3 regions of the Exiguobacterium sp. s57 genome follow, and region 1 is predicted to be linked to each of the others. Evidence: predicted binding sites of a transcription regulator. Region 1 holds the regulator's gene; each other region holds the start of a gene.
The links. The regulator LexA, encoded in region 1, represses DNA repair genes until DNA is damaged. The targets are predictions, from matches to a motif close to CGAACATATGTTCG.
Positions count from the first base shown of each region.

Region 2: KNO98_RS13735 (YolD-like family protein) is a predicted target of LexA. The motif match lies at 3,401-3,414, and genes of this name have one in related genera.
Region 3: KNO98_RS04845 (Y-family DNA polymerase) is a predicted target of LexA. The motif match lies at 3,729-3,742, and genes of this name have one in related genera.

Region 1 covers NZ_JACSKR010000001.1:545,799-551,828, forward strand. The annotation lists gene tkt (transketolase) at 1-1,369, opposite strand, end outside; gene KNO98_RS02800 (DUF896 domain-containing protein) at 1,569-1,802, opposite strand; gene KNO98_RS02805 (YneB family resolvase-like protein) at 1,863-2,507, opposite strand; gene KNO98_RS02810 (hypothetical protein) at 2,579-2,815, opposite strand; gene lexA (transcriptional repressor LexA) at 3,019-3,639, shown strand; gene KNO98_RS02820 (metal-binding protein) at 3,639-4,079, shown strand; gene glnA (type I glutamate--ammonia ligase) at 4,214-5,554, opposite strand; gene KNO98_RS02830 (MerR family transcriptional regulator) at 5,602-6,006, opposite strand.
Region 2 covers NZ_JACSKR010000007.1:51,107-57,136, forward strand. The annotation lists gene KNO98_RS13720 (pentapeptide repeat-containing protein) at 95-1,603, opposite strand; gene KNO98_RS13725 (hypothetical protein) at 2,013-2,210, opposite strand; gene KNO98_RS13730 (JAB domain-containing protein) at 2,611-3,066, opposite strand; gene KNO98_RS13735 (YolD-like family protein) at 3,437-3,778, shown strand; gene KNO98_RS13740 (hypothetical protein) at 4,272-4,970, shown strand; gene KNO98_RS13745 (type I restriction endonuclease subunit R, EcoR124 family) at 5,184-6,030, opposite strand, start outside.
Region 3 covers NZ_JACSKR010000001.1:949,121-955,150, reverse strand. The annotation lists gene KNO98_RS04860 (NAD-dependent epimerase/dehydratase family protein) at 1-402, shown strand, start outside; gene KNO98_RS04855 (SulP family inorganic anion transporter) at 536-2,092, shown strand; gene KNO98_RS04850 (YolD-like family protein) at 2,089-2,418, opposite strand; gene KNO98_RS04845 (Y-family DNA polymerase) at 2,415-3,710, opposite strand; gene secA2 (accessory Sec system translocase SecA2) at 3,963-6,030, shown strand, end outside.

The DNA of each region.
Region 1 (6,030 bases):
GGAGTCCCATGAGCGCAGCAAGACGAACTGCAGGGCGAAGGTAATCCGAGAAGACGAAGAATGTCGCACCGTATGGAAGTACTCCACCGTGAAGCGCCATACCGTTTACAGCTGCCGCCATCGCAAATTCACGTACACCGAACCAGATGTTACGACCGGCCGGGTCTTCATCGAAGTCCACTGCACCTTTGATCATCGAGTTGTTTGAACCTGCAAGGTCAGCCGATCCACCGAAGAGTGTCGGTACTGCTTTCGCGATTGCGTTCAACACTTCGCCACTCGTTTGACGTGTTGCTTTTTTCGAACCGATTTCAAATGTCGGCAACTCGCTGTCCCAACCTTCAGGAAGCTCATTGTTCATCGCAAGTTCGAACTGTGCACCAAGCTCTGGATAGGCCGCTTTGTATGCTTCAACGAGCTCGTTCCAGTCTGACTCGTACTTCGCGCCGGGCTCGACCACTTTCTCATTGAACAAGTCGTATACTTCGTTTGGAACGTAGAACGACTCGCCTTCCCATTTGTAGAACTGTTTCGTCAATTCGATTTCAGCATCTCCAAGTGGTGCCCCGTGCGAAGCCGACTTCCCTGACTTGTTCGGTGAACCGAATCCGATCACCGTCTTGACTTCAATCAATGTCGGTTTCGACGTCTCAGCTTTCGCTGCATCAATTGCTTTTGCGATTGAATCGATATCTGTTCCATCTTCGACACGAATGACTTGCCATCCATAGGCGTTGAAACGGTCTTCAACGCTCTCAGAGAATGACTTGTGAAGGTCACCATCGAGTGAGATGTCGTTTGAATCGTAAAGGACAACGAGTTTACCAAGTTTCAAGTGACCAGCGAGTGATGCCGCTTCCGCCGAGACACCTTCCATTAAGTCCCCGTCTCCGCAAATTCCAAATGTGTAGTGGTCAACGACGTTGAACTTGTCGCGGTTGTAAGTCGCTTCTAAGTGCTTTTCTGCCATGGCCATCCCGACAGCCATCGCGATCCCTTGTCCAAGTGGTCCCGTTGTCGCATCTACCCCAGCCGTGTGACGATACTCTGGGTGACCTGGTGTCTTCGAGTCCATTTGACGGAATGATTTAAGGTCGTCCATTGACAAATCATATCCAGACAAGTGAAGGAGCGAGTACAAGAGCATCGATCCATGACCCGCAGAAAGCACGAAACGGTCGCGGTTGAACCAGTTCGGGTTTTTCGGGTTGTGACGCATTTTGTCTGTCCAAAGTGTAAACGCCATCGGTGCAGCCCCCATCGGCATTCCTGGGTGACCAGAGTTTGCTTTTTGGACCGCATCGATTGAGAGCGTCCGAATCGAGTTAATCGCTAATAATTCTTTAGTAGTTGTTTCCACTAATTTCATCCTCTCTGTGTTAAGAAGGTTTTCTACCCGTCATATTCTATCATACTCATTCGTGTGTCACAACTAATTAATTAGTATAACACATTATATGAAATCGTTTCCTTCAATTGCATGAAAAAGAACGCAATCCGTTCGTCTGATGATTGTTCGTGTATAACAAAAATGCACATCCTATGCGAAATAGGATGTGCATTCAGCATCACTCACCACGATGGCGTTTTTGTTCTTCTTTCAATTTCTCTGGCGTGACGTCGTTTCCTTCTGGGTCAACGACTTTCATGCCCATCATTTGAGACTTGAAAGATTGACGGAACGCCTTCAAATATTCTTGACGCAAGTCTTGTTGTTCGTTCATCTCTTCTTGAGATAGTCCTTCTGTCTTCGCTTTGTTGGCGAGGAAATTGATTCGCTCCAATTGTCCGGGTGCTAACATATGACTCGCCCCCTCTCTCGTGAATTTGTTCTTCTACTTTACAAAATCAGAGAGGAAGAATCAAGTTTCAGCAACTGACCGGTGTTCGAGATAGCGTCGGTTGACCGTCGCTTTTGATACTTCGTATCCGAATCCGCGAAGTGTCGCCGCAATCTCGGCAAACGTCAACCCCCGCTCGCGCAATTGAATAATCTCTTCAATCGGAACTTCAATCCGATGTCGGCCACCTTGATCATTGTTCTCAATATTACGTTGTGGATTGAAACCGTTGGCGACCGCACGACGCATTCCGCGGGAAATCTTCGCGTTATGAATTTTCCGTTGATACTCTTCGACGACACTAACAATCTCTAACACCATCTTCTCAGCATCAGAAACAACGTAATCCGAAGTCGACTGCATCGTCAACAATCGCACATCATGCTTCATTAATGTGTGTAGTATCGCAATTTTGGCATTTCCTCGTCCTAAACGACTGTCATCGGTGACGAGCACGGCATCCAACTGAGATGTCGATACGTGGTCAAGTAAATTGAGCAGCCCCTGTCGATTAACTTCATAACCGCTCTCTTGTTCTGTGATGACATCTATAATGTCGGCCCCTAAACGCGAAGCTAGTTCTTGTAATTCTTCGACTTGCCGACTGAGTGATGTCTCTTGGGTAGACTTGTTCGTCGATACCCGACAATAGATGACGACTCGCATCGCATCACTCCCTTTCATCGCATTCATTCCTTACGATACACAGTTTGAGAACGGTTCGCAATGCTGAACGATCACTCAGCGGCATACCATTTTGTTTTTCGTTCATTATGTTCTTCTCGCTCTGCCATGATTTGCGCTTCAATCGACTCTGCCTCGACATAGGCGACCTCTTCTTCAATCGTACGTTCCGATGTCATGATCGGTTCAACTGGTGTCGTTCCCCCACGCACCTCCCCAGCTAAATAAAAGGCGAACATCCCGACTAAGAGCATTCCGACTAAAATGATTCCGTTGAGTGTATCTTTCATGATTCCCTTACCTCCTGTATAAGAATGTATGTTCGTTAGAACGTTTGTTCGTTTATCTGTTCTTATCATAAAACAAGAACTCGTGTTCGGTCAAGGGAAAATAACGAACGAATGTTTGTACGCTCATGTGTTCTTGTGTTACACTAAATACATAAAGAATAGGATGCGATTGCAGTTTATTCGATTATATCGAGGTGAACATAATGAAAAAAATGTCAGCGCGACAACAACAAATTCTTGATTTCATCAAAGACGAAGTTCGGGCAAAAGGCTATCCACCCTCTGTTCGTGAGATTGGAGAAGCAGTCGGTCTTGCCTCTAGTTCGACCGTACATGGTCATCTAGATCGCCTAGAGAAACGCGGTTTGATTCGTCGGGATAAGACGAAGCCCCGTGCAATTGAAATTCTGAGTGAAGATGCATCCACAATGGAGGAGCAAGAGTCCGTCATGTACGTTCCGGTCATCGGGAAAGTCACCGCGGGGACACCGATCACCGCCATCGAAAACGTGGAAGAGCACTTCCCTCTTCCGGCACATATCGTTGGTTCAGATAACGTCTATATGCTGTCCGTTTCTGGAGATTCAATGATCAATGCAGGGATTTTGGACGGAGACCGTGTGCTCGTCCGCCAACAGAGCACTGCCGACAATGGAGAGATTGTCGTCGCCATGACAGAAGAGGGCGAGGCGACTGTGAAGCGTATTTATAAGGAAGCTTCAAAAGTCCGTCTTCAACCGGAAAACGACGAGTTAGAAGCGATGTATTTTGACAACGTCTCAATTTTAGGGAAAGTTATCGGCGTATACCGGACAATTCATTAATGGCTAGCGGTAAGACCCATACCCGTACGAATCTCGTGGCAACCGGCGCACTTGCGGTTGCCACGCCTTTTATTGATTTAGACGTCCCGCTCGCATTCATAATCGGTGCGATTATTGGAACGCTCTGGCTCTCCCCGGACCTCGATTTAAAATCAGATGCGTATTATCGATGGGGACCACTCAAATTGATTTGGCTCCCATATGTGAAACTTATGCCGCATCGCTCTCTACTATCGCATTTTCCTGGTTTGAGCGATGTGATTCGGATTGTATATATCGGTTTCCCATTGGTGCTTCTCTTACCATTCACGGCATACGAAACGGAAATTCGCTCATGGGTGGACGTTCATGGCATGTCTTTCTTTCTAGGACTCGTCTTCGCGACGACACTCCATACGACACTCGACTACACATCAACGTTTTTAAAAAAAGCGTTTTAACTAACAAAGGATCACTTCCACGCTCGTGGAGGTGATCCTTTTACATTTCTGCTTCATCTGAAACTCAACAAAAAAGAGCAATGAACGACACTTCTGAGGAAAGTCATTCATTGCTCTTTTGCATATTTCTTCTATTAGTAGAGCGTCAAGTACTGATCTCGTTCCCACTCTGTTACTTGCATACGGAACATATCCCACTCGATTTCTTTTAACTCGAGGAAATGTTCACCAATGTGTTCACCGAGCGATTCCATGACGACCTTGTCTGCACGAAGGACTTCGAGTGCGTCAAAGAGTGTCGCCGGAAGATCGTCGATTCCGTTCGCTACACGCTCAGGTTTGTCCATCACGTAGATGTTGCTGTCGATTGGTTTTGGTGCATTCAAATCTTTTTCGATTCCGTCAAGACCTGAAGCTAAGAGCGCAGCAAGTGCGAGATACGGGTTCGCTGCCGGGTCAACCGAACGTACTTCGATACGAGTCGAGAGACCACGTGCTGCTGGCACACGTACGAGCGGTGAACGGTTGCGTGCGCTCCATGCAACGTAGCAAGGTGCTTCGTAGCCTGGTACGAGACGCTTGTATGAGTTCACAGTCGGGTTACAAACTGCAGTGAAGGCACGAGCGTGCTCCAAGATACCAGCTGTGAACGCGCGAGCTGTGTCAGAAAGTTCCATGTCGCCGTTCGGATCGTAGAAGACGTTCGTGTCGCCTTTGAAGAGTGACATGTTCGCGTGCATTCCTGAACCGTTCACACCAAAGAGTGGCTTAGGCATGAATGTCGCGTGAAGACCATACTTCGCAGCGATCGTCTTGACGACGAGTTTGAACGTTTGGATGTTATCTGCCGTTGTGACAGCATCGGCGTATTTGAAGTCGATTTCGTGTTGTCCTGGTGCGACTTCATGGTGTGACGCTTCGATTTCGAAGCCCATGTTCTCAAGTTCGATGACGATTTCTTTACGGCAGTTCTCACCAAGGTCAACTGGTGCCAAGTCGAAGTATCCACCTTGGTCGTTGAGCTCAAGTGTCGGACGACCTGAAGCGTCTTTCTTGAACAAGAAGAACTCTGGCTCTGGTCCAACGTTGAACGCTGAGAAGCCAAGCTTTTGCATCTTTTCAAGGTTACGTTTGAGTGTACCGCGTGGGTCACCGCTGAACGGTGTCCCGTCTGGGTTATAAATATCACAAATTAAGCGAGCGACTTTTCCGCTGCCATTTGTCCACGGGAAGACAACCCATGTGTTGAGGTCTGGATACAAGTACATGTCTGATTCCTCGATGCGGACGAATCCTTCGATTGACGATCCATCGAACATCATTTTGTTATCAAGTGCTTTGTCCAATTGGCTGATCGGCACCTCGACGTTTTTGATTGTTCCGAGGATGTCCGTGAATTGAAGACGAATAAAGCGTACGTCTTCCTCTTGTGCGATGCGTTTAATGTCTTCTTTTGTGAACGTTTTTCTGGCCATGGTAAAATGTCCCCTCTCACATTGCGTAATGGTTGATGTGTGCGGCGTTATCGATAAAAACGAGAAAGCTCGCCTTGAATGAGCGACGTCTTATTGAAGCGACCGGCTTCTTGAAGCTGTGTTTTCAACAAATGATGTAACTCTTTTTCTGAAATCTTCGGAGTTTCATCAACCGGTGTAGCCGGAGCGGACGTTTCTGCTCCTTTTCCACCTTCTTGCTCTAACATATGGCGAATCGCTGCCAAGTTAAAACCTTGGTCAATGTAATCCTTGATTGCGAGTAGACGTTCGACATCATTAAAGGAATAAAGTCGTCGTTTCGATTCTGTCCGACTAGGAGAAACCAGACCCTGTTCTTCATAATACCGAATCTGCCTACCAGTCAGCTGCGTCAAATCTTGGACGATTCCAATCGGAAACAACGGGTTGGAGCGACGAAATTGATCGGCCATCCTTACCCCTCCTTTTCTGTCTCA
Region 2 (6,030 bases), on a different contig from region 1:
TTTTTCACCCAACATACTTCGCCTATTTAATCGAGACACGCGCATTGTGCTAGACAATTTAAATAACACTATATTGTATAGGCAACTTAGATGCTTACAGTCGCAATATGTCATTTAGGTTAGCTTCATAGAGATCTGCCTTAATGAGTATTGCCCCGCGTAGGTCAGCCTTGGTTAAATCAGCGAAGCGTAGATTAGCATCAACTAGGTCGACATAGCTTAGATTGGCTTCAACTAAATTAGCGTCACTTAAGTCTGCACCATTTAGTATTGTGCCCCGTAGATCAGCATTCGCTAGATTCGCTTCAACTAGATTAGCGTCACTTAAGTCTGCTGCATATAAACTTGCGCCGCTTAAGTCTGCGTTATATAGTCTTGCCCACCTTAGATCAGCATTTGTTAGATTGGCTTCTTTTAAGTATGAGCCAAGTAGTTTCGTGGAACTTAGGTCAGCATTTGTCAAATTAGCATAGCTGAAGTTAGCTATACCTAGGTCAGCATAGTGTAGTCGTATGCCGCTTAGATTGGCTTCGATTAAAGATGCGCCAATTAGTTCAGAACGATATGCATGTGCACCTCTTAGATCTCCACCATTCAGTGAGGCAGCAAAGAGGTTCGTTTTAATTAAATTGGTTTCTCTTAAGGTTGCATCTCTTAAATTAGCGTGACTCATGTCTGTTTGATGGATGTTAGCGAAACTGAGGTCTGCTTCAATTAAACGTGTGTAATTTAGGTTGGCTTCAACTAAATCGGCTTCAACCAGTCTTGCGCCCGTTAGGTCGGCTTTCGTTAGATTTGCATGGCTTAGGTCAACGGCAACGAGGTTAGCAGAATGGAATCGTGTACCATGTAAATCTGCTTCAATGAAAGACGCGCCAGTTAATTCTGCATGATCTAATTGTGCATCCCTTAGGTCTGCACCATTTAACGATGTAGCAAATAGGTTCGCGCTAGTTAGGTTTGCTCCTTTTAGATTCGCATGGTCTAAATTCGAGAAGCTCAGATCAGCGTGATGGATGTTAGCAAAACTAAGGTCTGCATCAACTAAATTCACGTGCCTTAGGTCCGCGTCACTTAGGTTTGCGCAACTTAGATTCGCATAACTTAGGTTGGCTTCAACGAGATTGGCATTGTTTAACATGGCTTCAACAAGATTGGCGTGATGTAAGTCTGCGCCATTTAGTTTTGTGCCGCGTAAGTCAGCTTTTGTTAGGTTCGAATGGTGTAGGTCAGTGTCAACTAAGTTAGCGGAATGGAATCGTGCTCCAGTTAGATCTGCCTTGATTAAAGATGCACCAATTAGTTCGGCACTATCTATGTATGCATCCCTTAGGTCTACACCATTTAACGATGTAGCAAGTAGATTCGCTTTGGTTAGATTTGCTCCTTTTAGATTCGCTTTGGTTAGATCAGCAAAACTCAGATCTGCATGATTGATGTTAGCAAAACTAAGGTCTGCCTTCCTCAAATTCGCGTACCTTAAGTTAGCGTCACTTAGATTAGCACCGCTTAAGTCAGCGCGCTCGCCACCTACTTCTTTGATGAGCCATTTTCTATGCTTGGTTAGGATGTCACTGAGTTGCGAAGGGGTCAATTGCTTCATTAGTGGTTACTCCTGTAATTTTATCGTGTTACACACTGATCACATCGAAAGAATTGTTTTTCGTCACGGTATCTCAACAAAAACAATAAGTACCCATATGTTGAGGGTTAGACCTTCTCGATAGGTCCATTATAGTCGATGCGATAGTATCGATATAGAGGAATAAAATACTTTCCGAATGAAAAGACCATGCCTCTACTGCCTAATAAAAAGTCATCCACACACACTTAATTATTGAGCAGCTACTCCTCTATCATGTCTGATCCTTTTCAATTTTTATCTACCGTTTCCAAATATCCATATTTATGTGATTTACATCTTCCTCAACAACTCCTCAACCATTCATAAGAGAAAAAAATGTATACATGTATACCCATCGACAAGTATAATTGTATACATTTTGAAATAATCAGTTATGTACTTGAAGCATGTTCGTATTGAGGAAGACCGTCATCTGTTTCAATCGTTCCCCTTCTCTCACTTCACAAAGGATATCCATGCTTACTAACTCGAAGGCCTCAGGGTCGATGTCCATCCGTTCAGGAAGTCTTCTAATCAATACCTCTTTCATTTCTTTGATCGTTTGCTGGTCCAATGTGTGACTCATTTGAATCATCCTCTCCTGTTGATAGCTCAACGATACCTTGAATATGACCACTCGACATCTCGCCTTGTTTCATGTAAGCCCTGGGCTTGTTTGAAACAAGCCCAGGGCTTACGTAGGAAAAACGGCCATTTTCACCGAACAAGCACTCATTTTTCATTAATCCAAACATCGCAAATACACATTCATGAAAAAACAGAGCAACGCGATTTCTTTATGCCTTTGACTTCTCACCAAACCATTTGTTTTCGCCACGCGAAAACATTCCTTCTCCCGGATACGAATTCTGGATCCAGGCGAGAGCAACGCGAGTCGCCGAAACCGTCAAAGAAAAACGTATGTTTTTCCTCCTTGCCCTTACCGGACGGACCAGGACCGGTCCACCGGCCCGGCCCCATTTGGTTCAACCCATGTAGCCCCGCTGTTTCATACTGACGTACGACTCGTCCGCACCGAGGATGAGATGGTCGAGCACCGGGATGCCGATGAGGTCGCCCGCCTCATGTAAGCGTTCGGAGACGAGGATGTCCTCCCGGCTCGGGGTCGGGTCCCCGCTCGGATGTTGGTGACAGGCGATGATGCACGAGGCATTGTTCAAGATGGCGCATTTGAAGATTTCCCGCGGGTGGACGACACTCGAATTGACGCTCCCAACGTGCGCCCGATGGACGCCGATGACCCGATTCTTCGTGTTGAGCATGATGACGAGGAACACCTCCCGGTCATCATCCCCGATAAAGGATGCCCCGATTTGTCGGGCATTGTTGGGTGATTGGATGACTGCGTGCTCGAGGGCGACCATTTCCTTGCGAACCTCTTGTTTGATACGGATGACCTCGATGATTGACGATAGTTCCATGATGATTTGTCCCCTTTCGGATAAGCTGTCCTCAGAACGAACACCGTTGTGCGTCCTGTTGACGGGAACGCAGCGAGCGTCGGGAGACGGTGCAAGGGCGACCGCAGGGAGAGCCTCAAAAAAATGCGTAGAGCAAACGGAGGACCAGGCTTCCGTAGCCAACGAGCGAAAAGCCTTGCTTTGAGCCTAAAGCGAAGGAAGACGGGCCGGAGGGCGCGTCATTTTTTGACGTCCCTTGCACCGACGACCAGCGAGCTAGAGTACGGAAACAGGACGCACGGATGACGGTTTACGAAAAAAGACTGTTCAAACTTGATAGATCGGGTATAAAATGAGAACAAATGTTCGTTTTCATGAAAGGAGAACTGTGATGACGATGTATCGCGATCGAGGTGAACTGAAATGGATCCCATTTTTAATGCCGGAGCATCGTGCGCTGCTCACGAAATACTATAAAGAAATTCAAAAGATTGAGATGCCGGATATCGATGAACAAGTGCTGTCCATCTATGAAAACGTGTTGAACGATGCAATCTTTAGTGGGGATATGGTTGAGGTGAAGTATGTGGAGAAACAGGAGATGAAGCGGTTTAAGGGATTTGTACACCGGACGAACTATATGGAACGGACCGTCGAGCTAGCCAACGAGCGAGACGGGATTATCCATGTTCCATTCGAGGCGATTGTTTATGTAGAGCGGTCGATTGACTAACGCCCTAACGGTTGTTCGAAGTCTGATTCGCGAAACAAAGTATCGCTCCTCAATTTAAAAAAGAAAGAATATTTTCACTTTTACTCCATCCCGTCTCTTATTATGAGAACAAGGGGAATGAACGGTTTTATTATTTTGAGTACTTAAAAAAGTTCGAAAGAAAACTGGGCTCAAGTTTTTACTTGTCCTAAAAGTTTTGTGGTGTCTGTCCGAATCGTTAATGATGAACCAAGTACAACAATAAATTAGACCGAAACACCTTGTGCCTTAAACAAATCAAAGGCCGGCGTTGCCCTCAACTCTTCTACACTTTTTTGATGTGATTGAGTTATTGATCTTCTTACATTGGTCTAAATTAAAATGAATCTCTGTCGCTATGACAAAGCCGTCCAAATATTTTTTTATATGTTAAATTTTATTTTCTGAAAATATTAAAAAAATAGCCGATAAGTAATATATGGTTTTAGGATTTTAATAGAAAAGGAGAAATATTATGAAAAATCGAGTACAAAATCATATATCTGATGAAACTTTGAGGACTGAAAGAAGTAGGTACCATGTGTTGGTTCAAAATCAAATGCTAAAACAAAATTTTCATGAAAACCGCTACAAAAAAATAGCTTCATTTGTTTATGTAACTTTATTTTTAGGCGGATTCTTTACATGGTCTAGTTCTGGACCAGGAAGCAATATCTATTCTTTAGTCAATGGAATTGTAGATTATATTCGAACTTACATTCCGACTTTTAATAGTACAATCTTTGTATCCCTTATAGTAATTTCACTATTAACAATTGTTCCAATCGCACTAGTGAATGACACAAAGAAAATAAAAGTCAAAATTAATTTTCAATCCTTACTCCGTTATCAAACTCAAAAACGTTTATTCAATCAATTTATAAAACAAAAAATACAAGAAAAAGAAAATGTAGCGGTTAAAACAAATAATGACCTTTTAGAAATTATCGATAAAAAAAGTGACTATAATATAACATTCACTTCGAACGATTTTGAAAACTTTCTTGAAGAAGCTTATGAAAATTATGAAATTAATATCGGGATTGATTTTTTTAGTAATTTAGCAGATTTAATTCTGCTTAATCAATGTATTGAAAATACATTGATATTAAAAGACCTCGGAACCGATAGCACATATTCATTAAAAATTAACGGGAATATTTCCTTATTTTAAAAACAAAACTATTTATTGATCTGATTTTAATTTATAACCTTTATCAGGTACCTTCTAAATCAGCGGAAAAACACTAACAATCCATCGTTCACATTTCATATTTTTTAAAATCGGGTTGTTGAATGGCTTGCCAAAGCATAGGAATTCAAAACTTTATTGTTTCAAAACACAAAAAATCACAAGACCTAGACACGGTCTTGTGACTTTGATTTTTTAGCGAAGCTCTTGACTAAGTGGGATGACGGTCTCGTCTAACGTGATTCGCCATTCTCGTTTCATCGCCGGACCGTACTTTAATGGTAAAGCGTCAGGATTTTCTTCTTTATAACCTGCGAAGTCTTTACTATTGATGATGCCACCGATGTTTGGAATCGGGTCAGCGCCAATGTTGTATTGAACAGCCGAGGCGTATAGTTCTCTCTCCTCCACAAACCACGTCTTAGCAAAATCACGGACAGCTTGTTCGTAAGCAGCTGTGAAATAGCTTCGTTTCAGTGTGAAGATGTCATCTGCTTCAACTTCACCACTATCAATCGCATTTAATATCGATCGGTATACTTCTTTAACAACCTCAGACTTGTTCAACTTCTGAAGCGCCTTTTCAATCTCAGAACGAACGTCGGCATTATTGGCCGAATAAGTACCGAGTAGCTTGTCGATATAGCTCGAGTCGACATCATAGAGCCTCGCAGCATTGTCCCCATAGAACTCGATATCCGAGAAATCAGGCGTGTTGTCCGGGTCAATATCGTCAGGGTCAGGCTCTTCTAATAAAGAGCCTTTGACCGTATTATAACTACCGACGAAATCCTCGATTGTTTTCACTTGGTCCTGAAGTGTCTTCGATTTTTCCATATCATCGTTATACTCGTCATAGGTCACAAGCGCCTCAAAAGCATTACTTAGTTCCTGGAATGCCTTCACGTATTCAATTCGTTCTTCTAAAGTCGAATGTTCATCAATTTCACCAGGATCTGCAGCTAATTCAATTAGTGCTTTATGTGCTTTCTTGAATCGTTTCTTCGATTCTTCGTACGTCGGATAGACGAGGCTCGAATCG
Region 3 (6,030 bases), 400 kb from region 1:
TACTTCGAATGGCTCGGTCGTTTTATGTATCCGCTCATCCAGACGACAAAAGAAGACGATGATTGGGAGATCGCGCTACTCGATCCATCGTTCGTCGCGCTTCATCTATCCCTCGAACGAGAAGCGACAGACGATATGGCGTCCTTTGCGATTGACGGGGGCAAGTTTGTCAAGTTAAGTGAAGAGGATAAGACGGGGCGTCTCGAATTCCGGCGATTACCAGAGTCGGATGAAGGACTCGTCGCCATCCATGAGTTCGTACCGGCCCTCCCGTGGTGGTTCTATACGAAGACGCAGGCGAAAGCCCATCTCGTCGTCATGTGGCTGTTCGGTCGTCATGTGAAGTTGCTGGGGAAAGACGCGGAAGATGGCGATCAAGTCGTAGAAGCTCCGACGAATTGAAGGGAGGCGCATCGAAAGGTGCGTCTTTTTCTTTTGTACATTCTGTTAACGTTTTTCTCAACCCGTTTACAAGCCCTCTTTCCAGGCGTACACTAAACTCGTTTTTGAACTGATTGGAAAGAAGGAATGTATGATGCAAGAATCACTCTCCACACGTGAGATGTGGCAAAAGGACATCTCGGCCGGAATCACGGTCGGTGTCGTCGCCATACCACTCGCCATGGCATTCGCCATCGCTTCAGGCGTCCCGCCGGTATATGGGCTCTACACGTCCATCTTCGCTGGAATCCTCGTCAGTCTGTTCGGGGGTTCGACGTTTCAAATCGCCGGGCCGACGGGAGCGTTCATCCCGATCGTCTCGGGTGTCGTCCTCGCTTACGGATATGAGGGGTTACTCGTCACGACCGTTCTTGCGGGAATCTTACTGCTCCTCATGAGCGTGCTCCGGGTCGGACGGCTCATCCGCTTTATGCCTCGTGCTGTCACGATTGGCTTCACGGCCGGGATTGCCGTCGTCATCTTCGTCGACCAACTCGATGAGTTGTTCGGGGTCACGTTTGAGAAGGCGCCGCATTTTCACGAGAACTTGCTTCGCCTCGGTCAGGCGTTGCCCGAAGCATCGATGTGGCCGATTGTCATTGCCGGGATCGGCTTCTTGACGCTTTGGCTCGTGCCGAAGCTACCGTTCCGTTTACCGCTCTTACTCATGGCGATGCTCGTCCCGACGTTCGTCAGTCTCCTCATCCCGGGTGAGGTCGCGACCATCGGAAGTGCATACGGTGGCATCCCGAGCGGAATACCGGAATTCAACTGGCTTGCGATCGACCTCGACCTGATTACGACGCTCCTCCCATCCGCGTTCGCCATCGCCTTCCTTGGCGCACTTGAGTCACTTCTTTCGGGAACGGTCGCCGACGGGATGGCGGGGACGAAGATGAAACCGGACAAGGAACTGTTCGGACAAGGCCTTGCGAACGTGATCACACCGTTCTTTGGTGGGATTCCGTCGACAGGTGCCATCGCTCGGACGGCGACAAACATTCAGGCGGGGGCGGTCAGTCGACGTGCCGGCGTCATTCACGGGATCACGGTGCTCGTTGCGGTACTCGTCCTCGCCCCATTCGCGAGTTACGTGCCGCTCGCCGCACTCGCCCCGATCTTGATGCGGGTCGCCTGGAACATGTCCGAACGCCATCACGTGATGGCGATGTTGCGTCATCGTTCCTCCGAGTCGCTCGTCTTACTTGTCACGCTACTATTGACAGTATTCGTCGACTTGGTCGTCGCCGTCGAGGTCGGCGTCATCTGTGCGCTCGCGCTCTTTGCGAAACGGATGGCCGATACGATTGATGTGCGCGAACGGACAGAACGGTACGTCACGCGAGACGGCCAAATCGTCTTCAGTGTCGAAGGTCCCCTCTTCTTCGGTGCGGTCGAGTTGTTCGAGCACGTCCTCCATCACATCCATCGGGAGCCGGACGTATTCATCTTCAACTTCCACCGCTGCCCGGTCATCGATGTGACCGCAGTCGAGGAGTTGCGTCGTGTCGTCACCGAACTGAAAGCGGCCGACCGTCACGTCATCTTCGCGCACCTGTCTCCCTCGGTCCGCGCGACGCTTGCTCACTATGGTCTGCTCGACGGAATCGAGACGTTCGAGACGACCCAGGAAGCGATCGAGGCGTCTTAACGAACGGACAAGATATCGGTGAACGGGACGCGGCGCACCTCGCCGTCGAACAGTTCGACCTCGCGCTCGGCGTAATAGATGGCATGGACATAGCCGCGCATGCTTGTCGTCAAGCCGTCCACGAACAAGGTCACTTCGACCTGATCGCCTTCACGGATGGCCCGTTCGAGCTCGGTCTGCCAGAGATAGAGGAGCTGTTCATCCAAATCGGGCAGTTCGATCTTTTGGATTTGTGCATAATAACGTTTCAGTAGGGCGACGTGCTCGGGCATGAGAAATGGGATCCATTTCAACTCACCCCGGTCACGATAGCGGGTCTTGCTCATGAGGAATCGCCTCCTTGTTTATGTCCGCCGATTAAACGTTGGCGCGTCCGGAGCGGACTGTCTTTTAGTAGGCTCGATGCCGGTCGGATCGTGCCGCGACCGAACCGGACGTTCAAGCCGTCAATCAAATCGAGGAAGTCGAGCCGTTTCGCCTTCGCCCATTCGTCTTCGAAGAACGATAACTGGACGTGGTCGCTCCGCGGCTCGAGCTTGCCGAGAGCGACCGAGACGTAACGGACGGCCTCCGTCTCTTCCCAGCCGTCTAAAAATAGCTGCACTAAGATGGGGAGAAACTCTTGCTCGTCCGCTGTGAAGCGGGGGAGCTTCTTTTGTTTACTGAAGCCACCCCGGTCGCTCGTTCGCGTATAGCGCACCCCGAGGTGGAGCGTCCCCCCGACGAGTCCCGCTTGCCGTGTCCGCATGCCGACCTCGACCGCGATCGCCTGTAAGGCGAGCCGGATTGCGGAATACGTCGTGTAGTCTTTCATGAGGGTGATGCCGTGTCCGATCGACTTCGGTCGCGTCCGTTTCGCCCCGAACAAGGAGCTCGCTGGCAGGATGGTCGGCGACTCGTCGATGCCCCAGGCGTGATGCCAAAGTTCTGCACCGATCACACCGAACTTTTCATGAAGGGATTCGAGCGGATAGCGGGTCAAATCCCCAATCGTGAAAATGCCGAGTCGCTGCAGATGGACCGCCATCTTCGTCCCGACGCCCCACATCTTCTCAATCGGGGCAGGGTGAATCAGTCGCTCGACGTCTTGGAGAAGGCACGTGGCGACACCCTTCTTTTTCGCATGCAAATCGAGGACGAGCTTGGCGAGGACGTTGTTCGGTCCGATGCCGATGGTGACGGGAATCCCTGTATAGCGAAAAATCGTCGCACGCATGAGGTGGGCGACGTGCTCGTCACTTCCGAACAGTCGCTCCGTCCCGGTCATGTCGACGAGCGTCTCGTCAATCGAATAGACGCGAATCGCCTCGGGCGGGGCGAACTGATGAAGGATGTGGATGATTTGGATGGAAACGTTCAAATAATGACTCATCCGCGCCTCGGCATAGAGGACGTCTTGCCGTTCGTGCCACGGGAGGCGGTCGATGTGGAAGCGACGTGACCCGGTCTTGATGCCGAGCTGTTTCATCTTCGGGGTCGTAGCGAGGACGAGCGCCCCGCTGTCCCGGAGGTTCGAGAGGACGACGAGCTTCGTGTGATAAGGATTTTTGTTGCGCGCGGCACACTCACAACTGGCATAGAACGAGACGCTGTCGATACAAAAGATTCGTCTGCGCATCGTCACCACTCCTTTTTACGAACAAATGTTCTGTTTTTTTCATCGTAACACGGTCTCACGTCATCTCAAATAGTGAATTGAAAATATTTTTACAAAGATTTTTTGAAAATTACCCAAAATTTATAGGTTTTCACGTGTCTAAAAACCAACTTTTAGGAAGTTTTCGTAAAAAAGTATCCGAATTGGTTCGATTTTCGTTATAATAGACGAGTATGTAAGTGATGAATTGATAGAAAGATGGAGGCTATTAGTGTGATCCAATTTGTAAAACAGTTAACGAATGATCAAAGCCGGCGTTTGAAAGCGTATGAACGACGGGTCGCGCGTATTAATGGATTAGAGACAACGATGAAAGCCCTCTCGGATGACGAGATGCGTACATATACGGAGACGCTCAAAGCACGTCTCTTGGATGGAAAGAAAGTGGATGACATCGCGGAAGAAGGGTTCGCTCTCGTCCGAGAAGCGTCGGTTCGTGTGCTCGGCATGCGTCACTATGACGTCCAGCTCATCGGTGGATTTGCCCTCCTCGAAGGGAACATCTCGGAGATGCCGACCGGGGAAGGGAAGACGCTCGTCGCCGCCTTACCGAGTTACGTCAAAGCACTCGAAGGAAAAGGCGTCCATGTCATCACGGTGAACGATTATTTGGCGAGACGTGACGCTGAACAGATCGGGAAGATTCATGACTTCCTCGGGTTGACGGTCGGCTTGAACGTACCAGACATCGAGGCGGACGAGAAGCGTTCTGCGTATCAGGCAGACATCACGTATGGGGTCGGGACGGAGTTCGGATTCGACTACTTGCGTGACAACCTTGTCCATAAGCCGGAAGAACGGGTCCAACGCCCGTTCCATTTCGCAATCGTCGATGAAGTCGACAGCATCTTGATCGATGAGGCGAAGACACCGCTCATCATCGCGCAAAAGGACCGATCGCACATTCGGTTGAAACAATTGGCGCAACAGATCATTTCCGAGTTCGGTGAGACCGATTACGAGGTCGACCTCGAGTCGAGATCTGCGACGTTCACGGAAGAAGGAATCGTCAAGATTGAAGAGCTGTTCGCCATCGACAATCTGTTCAGCGCCTCACATCAGGTGCTCTATCACTATCTCGTCCAGGCGCTCCGGGCGAACGTCTTGTTCGAGCTCGACGTCGACTATATCGTCCGTGAAGACAAGATTGAACTGATCGATTTGTTTACGGGACGCATCATGGAAGGGCGGAGCTTGTCGGAAGGGTTGCATCAGGCGCTCGAGGCGAAAGAAGGCGTCACGATCACCGAGGAGAACAAGACGACGGCGGAAATTACGATCCAGCACTATTTCCGCATGTATCCGCTCGTCGGTGGGATGACGGGGACGGCCCAGACGTCACGCCAAGAGTTTTTGAAGACGTACAACATGGACGTCGTCCAAGTGCCGACGAACCGCGAGCGTCAGCGTGTTGACCATCCGGACCGCATCTTCATGACGACCGAGCAAAAGTATGCGGCGGTCACTGAAAAAGTGGCGGAACTTCATGCGATGGGACGTCCGGTGTTGATCGGGACGACCTCGATCGCACAGTCAGAAGCGATCAGCAAGCACTTGAAGAAGAAGCGGATCGAGCATGACGTGTTGAACGCGAAGACGGTCGCACAGGAAGCGGACATCATCGCAGACGCCGGTCAATTCGGCAAAGTGACGATCGCAACGAACATGGCCGGACGCGGGACGGACATCACGCTCGACGCAAAAGCGAAGGAAGCGAGCGGTCTCTTCGTCATCGGGACGGAGCGCCACGAGTCAAAACGTGTCGACAACCAGCTCCGCGGTCGTTCGGGACGTCAAGGCGACCCGGGTGCGACCGAGTTCTTCGTCTCGCTCGAAGATGAGATCGTGAAACGCTATGCGGCGCAAAAGTTAGAACGCGTGGAGAAGAAGTTGAAGCCGAGCGCGACAGGTGAGGTCTCAACGAAAGATGCGATCGAGATCATCGAATATGCGCAGACGACGATTGAAGGACTCGGCGTCTCGATTCGGGACTACTTGTTCAAACTCGATGACGTCTTGAACGAGCAGCGGAATATCATCTATACGATTCGTAACCAGGCCGTCAACGCCGATGCGGATGCCATTACGAAAAACGTCCTCGGCATGATGCGTCTCGCCCTCGAGAACAGCATCGACATGCATGTGTCGGATGAACTCGTGCCTGAGGAATGGCCGATCGATGAGTTGAAAGAAGACTTGCGCTACTTGACGATGCAGGAGCCGACATGGGCAAATGACATCGCGGATACGCGTGAACTGAAGGATGCCTTAAACGACTGGA